3 regions of the Stutzerimonas balearica DSM 6083 genome follow, and region 3 is predicted to be linked to each of the others. Evidence: predicted binding sites of a transcription regulator. Region 3 holds the regulator's gene; each other region holds the start of a gene.
The links. The regulator FliA, encoded in region 3, starts transcription of late flagellar genes. The targets are predictions, from matches to a motif close to CTAAAGTTTNNNNNNNNNNNGCCGNTAA.
Positions count from the first base shown of each region.

Region 1: the regulator FliA is predicted to act here: its motif matches at 1,632-1,659, upstream of CL52_RS08105 (flagellin).
Region 2: the regulator FliA is predicted to act here: its motif matches at 1,113-1,140, upstream of CL52_RS16805 (methyl-accepting chemotaxis protein).

Region 1 is NZ_CP007511.1:1,757,411-1,759,679, reverse strand. It holds gene CL52_RS08105 (flagellin) at 1-1,422, opposite strand, end outside; gene ligA (NAD-dependent DNA ligase LigA) at 1,823-2,269, opposite strand, start outside.
Region 2 is NZ_CP007511.1:3,621,505-3,623,773, forward strand. It holds gene CL52_RS16805 (methyl-accepting chemotaxis protein) at 1-1,041, opposite strand, end outside; gene CL52_RS16810 (sodium-dependent transporter) at 1,255-2,269, opposite strand, start outside.
Region 3 is NZ_CP007511.1:2,693,096-2,695,364, forward strand. It holds gene CL52_RS12200 (protein phosphatase CheZ) at 1-528, opposite strand, end outside; gene CL52_RS12205 (chemotaxis response regulator CheY) at 552-926, opposite strand; gene fliA (RNA polymerase sigma factor FliA) at 999-1,724, opposite strand; gene fleN (flagellar synthesis regulator FleN) at 1,742-2,269, opposite strand, start outside.

The DNA.
Region 1 (2,269 bases), 940 kb from region 3:
AATACGGCCACGGGCTGCAGAAACGTTTTCGCTGATGTTTTGCAGATTTGAAATAGTGTTTTCGAAGCGATTCTGTACCGCACCCATATTTGCTCGGGTGTCATCAATCGAAGCCAGCGCTGCGTCGATAACATCAATAGCAGACTGCGCGCCATCTACTGTCGAGATATCAATCGTAGAGACCCGCTTTCCAGAGTCAGTCAGCGTCCCAACGACTTCGGTGGTCCCCAAAGTACCCAATCCATTATTAGCGTTAACGCTGCTTTTTACACTTACAGCACCAGCTGTCGCCGTAAATGATACGTGCCCCGTTACCACGCCAGCCTCATCACCAGCAGTAATCAAATCTTGAGCCGCGCCAGTGCCGGTCAACACACCAGCCGCATCCGATTGCATCGAATCCAGGGTTACTGCTGCTACCCCTGTTTGGCCAGCAAGCTCAACTGAAATATTTTTACCTGTACTGTCAGTGATATTAAGTTTTGTAGGATCAGTTCCATCGATAGAAACCTGCAAATCAGACAATCTAGATTCAGACTGAATGGCTTTTTGTAGCGCTTCAGCTTGCTCCGCGCCGGTCATACCATCAGCATTGCCGATATTGGACAACGTTATGCCGTTAATTTTGAAGCTCATCGAGACTTCAACGTCGTCAGCTGGATCGGCTCCGTCTGTACCTCCCGCAATATCTGCGAATCCAACTTGAGCTACAGTAGTCGCTTTGGCTGTTACACCGTCTACCTCAGCATTGACTGCATCAGCAACATCACGGGCGCTTGCGCCAGCTGTTAAGGATACCGTGCTCTCGCGATTATCGACTTTGAATGTAAGATCTTGCGTAGCGATTCCGCCAGTGCTGCCACTCGCGACATTACTAGAGTCCAGTCCAGCAAACGAAAGAGCGTTAACCCTACCAAGATCCTCAGCCCGCGCTGACCCAATGCTGAAACCAATGGTTTCATTCGCATTTGACCCCACTTGGAACTGAACCCCGCTAAAGGTTCCGTTAAGCAACTTGCGGCCGCCGAATACGGTAGTTTCAGCAATCCGATCCATTTCTTGTTGCAATTGCGCAACTTCTTTCTGCAGGGCTCCACGATCAGCACTATCGTTGGAACCGTTGGCTGCTTGAAGCGAGAGATCCCGCATCCGCTGAAGGATGTTCGTGCTTTGCTGCATCGCACCTTCGGCAGTCTGAGCCATGGAGATGCCATCGTTAGCGTTCTTAACCGCCACACCCAAGCCGCTTATTTGGCTAGTCAGGCGGTTGGCGATTTGCAGACCCGCAGCATCATCCTTCGCACTATTGATACGACTACCGGTAGACAAGCGTTGCATGGAGGTCTGCAACGCATTGGACGAGTTGCTGAGATTACGCTGGGTGTTCAGCGAAGCAATGTTGGTATTGACAGTAAGAGCCATGGTGTTTGCCTCCAAGGGCGCTAGTTACTTTGGTTGCCTGAGCTTGCGACTCCGGGCCGGCTTGTGCCCAGGCACCCATCGAGTTCGCATTCTTTCCTTTTATCGGCGCCGTTTGGGTTGGCTTTAGGGCAGGTTCGAATTTTTTCGTGGGCCCGGTACCGCACCACCGCTACGCCAGCGCATCCGTACTGCGGACTTGCTTGACCAGTTTTTCGGGTGGAGCGGGGAAAACTTTAGGGAGATGGCGGAAGCGGTTTGCTTAGGTGGCAGGAAGGAAGATCGTTGAGTGCTGACGGGCCTCGGAGAGCATTCGCGGCAAAGGCCGCTCCTACAGCTTCAGCGAAACAGTCCGGAGCGGCTTTGGCGGCGAGGGTCGCTGGGATGGGCTTATGCTGGCGCGCTATGAACCAAGCTGAGCGAGGTGCTCGAGGAATTGCGCTTCGTCGAGCACCGTCACACCGAGTTCATTCGCCTTGGCGAGCTTGGAGCCCGCACCCGGCCCGGCGACCACGCACGTCGTCTTGGCCGAAACGGAACCAGCAACCTTTGCCCCCAGGGCCTCCAAGCGCGCCTTGCCCTCGTCGCGGCTCATGCTTTCCAGGGTGCCGGTCAGCACCCAGGTCTGCCCGGCCAATGGCAGGCCCTCGGCCGCTTTCTTCTCGCTTTGCCAGTGCATGCCGAACTCGCGTAGCTGCGCCTCGATGGCGCGGGCGCGCTCGGCGTTCTCGGCGTTGTCGAAATAGTCACGCAGGGCGCGCGCGGCCTTTTCGTTGAGGCGTTCGACCTGGCGCAAGTCGAGCCAGTCGGCGGCGATAATCGCCTCCAGGCTACCGAAGCGCTCAGCCAG
Region 2 (2,269 bases), 930 kb from region 3:
GATGCGCTCGACGAAGCGGTTGAAGGCACCGGCCAGCTGGCCGAACTCGTCGTTCGACTGCACCGCCAGGCGGCGGGTCAGGTCGCCCTCGCCCTCGGCGATGTTGGCCATGGCCCGGCCCATGTCGGTCAGCGGGCGCATCAGCACGCGAATCAGCATGCCCAGCAGGGTGATGATGAACAGCACCGCCACGGCCGTGGCGACAAAGGCCGAGGTACGGAAGCTGGCCAGGCTGGCATAGGCCTTGTCACGGTCGACCGAGATGCCGACGTACCACTTCACCGACGGCAGGCCCTCGACCGGGCTGAAGGCGAGGATGCGCTCGTTGCCGTCGAGGCTCGCCTCGGCGTAGCGGCTGGTCAGGCTCGGGGTGTTCTGCGGGTAGAGCTCGCTCAGCGTCCTGTTGACCTTGGTCTTGTCCGGGTGGACGAGGATCTTGCCGTCGGCACTGACGAGAAACGCATGGCCCATGCCGTTGAAGTCGAGCGAGTTGATGATGTCGACCAGCACCTTCAGGCTCAGGTCGCCGCCGATCACGCCAAGGGTCTGGCCGCCGGCCTGCGCCGGGGTCGCCACGGTGATGATCAGCTCGTTGGTCGCCGCATCCTCGTAGGGCTCGGTCAGCGTGGTCCGGCCGGCGGCCACGGCATCCTTGTACCAGGGGCGCTGGCGCGGGTCGTAGCCCGGCGGCAGCTCGAAGCGCGGATGCACGAGGAATTCGCCGTCGGCACGCCCCAGGTAGCTGAAGGCAAAGGTCGAACTGAGCGCCGGCTGGCGGACCAGGGCTTCGACCTGTTCGGTCGAGTTGTCGCGCGCGACGGTCTGCGCAAGGCTCTCGAGCAGCACCAGGCGGCCGGACAGCCAGTTGGCGATATTGTCGGCGGTGACCACGCCCATCTCGTCGAGATAGCTCTGCAGGTTCGCGCGGATGGCGTTGCGCTGCAGGTAGTCGTTGTAAAGCGTGAACAGCGCGAAGGCGACGACCACGACCAGCGAGGCGGCCAGCAGGATCTTGTGGCTGAACTTGAGCTGTTTGGGCATTTGCGGAACATCCGGTTGGCTGAGCGGGGCTCGCATCCTGCGCACGGTGCATTCCGTTGATCTCGGTCAAGTTTTCGGCTGTTTTCGGCAGAACTTGACCGCCGGCCGTCCTGCGCCCGCAACGCGCTTGCCCAAGGCCACCGCCGCAGCGGAGGCGCGCGCCCATAAAAAACGCCAGCCCGAAGGCTGGCGTCTGCTCGTCACGCGCTGGGCTCAGCGGCCGGCCAGGGCTGGCATCACCCGCGGGCGAAAGCCTTCGCCGACGATCGTCAGCAACGCGATGGCGCTGGCGATCCAGTACCAGCGCTCGAGCGGGTCGAAGCCCAGCCAGCCGAGCGCATGCAGGAACACCATGAGGATCAGCACCGGGCTGACGTAGCGCACCATGAACAGCCACAGCGCGTAGCCGGCCGGCGACAGCTCCAGCTCGTCGCGCATGATTTCGGCGCGCAGGCAGTAGCCGGCCAGTACCGCCATGAAGATCCCGCCCAGCGGCATCATCCAGCGCGAGGTCAGGTAGTCCAGGGCATCGAACAGAGTGGTGCCGAACAGCTTCCAGTCGGCGCCGACGTTGAAGGAGAGCATCGCCAGCAGGCTGATCACCAGCAGCACCGTCCCCGAGCCGATGGCGGCCTTGCCGCGGCTGATGCCGTGCTTTTCGTTGAGGTAGGCGACGGTCGCCTCGATCATCGAGATCGCCGAGGACAGCGCGGCAACCGACACCATGGCGAAGAACAGCACGCCGAACAGCGTGCCGAACGGCATCTGCTGGAAGGCCAGCGGCAGGCTCATGAAGATCAGCCCCGGCCCGGCGCTCGGGCTCATGCCATTGGCGAAAATCACCGGGAAGATCGCCAGCCCCGCGAGCAACGCCACGCAGGTATCGGCGATCGCCACCATGAAGGTGGTGCGCGCGATGGACTGGCCATCCGGCAGGTAGGAGCCATAGGTGAGGATCGCCCCGGAGGCCAGGCTGAGGGTGAAGAAGGCGTGGCCCAGGGCGGCCAGCAGCGCTTCACCGCTGAGCTTGGAGGCATCGAAACTGAACAGGAAGGCAAAGCCCTCGTCGAAGCCGCCGCTGGTCAGGCCGTAACCGACCAGCACCAGCAGCATCACCGCCAGCCCGGGCATCATCCAGCGGAACGCACGCTCGACCCCGGCCTGTACGCCGCGGCCGACGATGAACAGCGTCAGCAGCGCCACCAGCACGCTCCAGCCACCGAGCACC
Region 3 (2,269 bases):
ATCCTGGAAGTCCTGGGCAAGCATGATTTCGCTCAGGTTCTGCGACAACAGGCTGCCGTCGTTCATGCTGCGCTTGAGGTACTGGTCGATGCGCTTGACCAGGCTGCGGAACTGGTCGGCGTCCATTTCGCGGCGCATGAAGCGCTGCCAGTCCGCCGTCAGACTCTGGGCCTCGTAGCTCACGTAGTTGACCAGCGGCGCGGACTCCTCCACCAGGTCCATGGTGCGATTGGCGGCCTTCTCGGTCATTTCCACGACATAGGAAAGCCGGTCGGTGGCATCGGTTATCGGTGACGGATCGCCGCCAGTGGCACAGGTATCCATCTCGAGCTTGACGATGGCGTTGTGCAGCTCGCGGGTGAGCTTGCCGACTTCCTGATAAAGGCTGTGGTTGCGCGCCTGGCTGAGCTCATTGAACATCTGCGTCGCTTCGTCGAAACGACCCTGCTGCAGGCTTTCAATCAACTTGGGGGCGTTGGCCTTCAGAGTCGCTTCGAACTCTGCCAGGCTTTGATCTGCTTGCGTCATAGTGCCCTCGCGGCGTTGCTGCTTCAGCCGTTGACGCGCTCGAAGATCTTCTCGATCTTTTCCTTGAGCACCTGGGCGGTGAAGGGCTTGACCACATAGCCGTTGACCCCGGCCTGGGCCGCTTCGATGATCTGGTCGCGCTTGGCTTCAGCGGTGACCATCAGTACCGGCAGATGCTTGAGGCGCTCATCGGCACGCACCTGGCGCAGCAGGTCGATGCCGCTCATGCCGGGCATGTTCCAGTCAGTCACCAGGAAATCGAAACTGCCGCTCTTGAGCATCGGCAAGGCCGTGGTGCCGTCGTCGGCCTCGGCCGTATTGGTGAACCCCAGATCACGCAAGAGGTTCTTGATGATGCGTCTCATCGTCGAGAAGTCATCGACGATGAGGATTTTCATGTTCTTGTCCAAGTCGACCTCCGTAATTCCAAAATCTCGGCAACCGAGCACGTCTCGCAGCAATACAGTCGATCAGGCGGCACGCCACTCGCCAAGGCGCGCCCGCAGACGCGCGGCACACTGGCTATGCAGCTGGCTTACGCGCGATTCGCTGACGCCCAGCACTTGACCGATTTCTTTCAAATTCAGCTCTTCGTCGTAATACAGCGACAGCACCAGCTTTTCCCGCTCGGGCAGATTGGCGATGGCATCGGCCAGGGCCTGCTGAAAACGCTCGTCTTCGAGGTCGCGGAAGGGTTCCGGGTGCGCGCTGCCGGCATCCTCGTTCAGTTCGCCGTGCTCGCCTTCCTGCAGCAGATCGTCGAAGCTGAAAAGCCGGCTGCCAAGCGTATCGCCCAGAATCCCGTAGTACTCGTCGAGGCTCAACTTAAGTTCGGCCGCAACCTCGTGATCTTTAGCGTCACGCCCGGTTCTGGCTTCGATGCCGCGGATCGCCTCGCTGACCATGCGCGAGTTGCGATGCACCGAACGGGGCGCCCAGTCGCCCTTGCGCACCTCGTCGAGCATGGTGCCGCGGATGCGGATGCCGGCGTAGGTTTCAAAGCTGGCGCCCTTGCCCGAGTCGTATTTCTTTGCCGCTTCCAGCAGCCCGATCATCCCTGCCTGGATGAGGTCGTCGACCTGCACGCTCGCCGGAAGGCGGGCCAACAGGTGGTAGGCGATGCGCTTGACCAGCGGGGCGTACTGATCGATCAGGCGATATTGCGCATCCTTTTCGTGTGCCTTGCTGTAATACATAGCGGATCCGGCAGTTTTCATTCGTGGTTCCCGGCAGTGCCTGGATTGATCAGTCGCTCGACGAAGAACTCCAGGTGCCCACGCGGGGTGGCAGGCAATGGCCAGGTATCGACCTTCTGCGCAATGGCCTTGAACGCCAGCGAGGACTTCGCCCGAGGATAGGCATCGTAGACGGCGCGCTGCTTCTGCACGGCCTTGCGCACCGACTCATCGTAGGGAATCGCGCCGACATATTGCAGCGCGACATCGAGAAATCGCTCGGTGACCTTGGTCAGCTTGGCGAACAGGTTGCGGCCTTCCTGCGGCGCGTGGGCCATGTTGGCCAGCACACGGAAGCGGCTGATGCCGTAGTCGCGATTGAGCAGCTTGATCAGCGCATAGGCGTCGGTGATGGACGTCGGCTCATCGGTGACCACCAACAAGACTTCCTGGGCGGCACGCACGAAGCTCACCACGGCGTCGCCGATACCGGCTGCGGTGTCGATGATCAGCACATCGAGCTCATCGCCCAGCTCGCTGAAGGCCTGGATCAGACCGGCATGCTG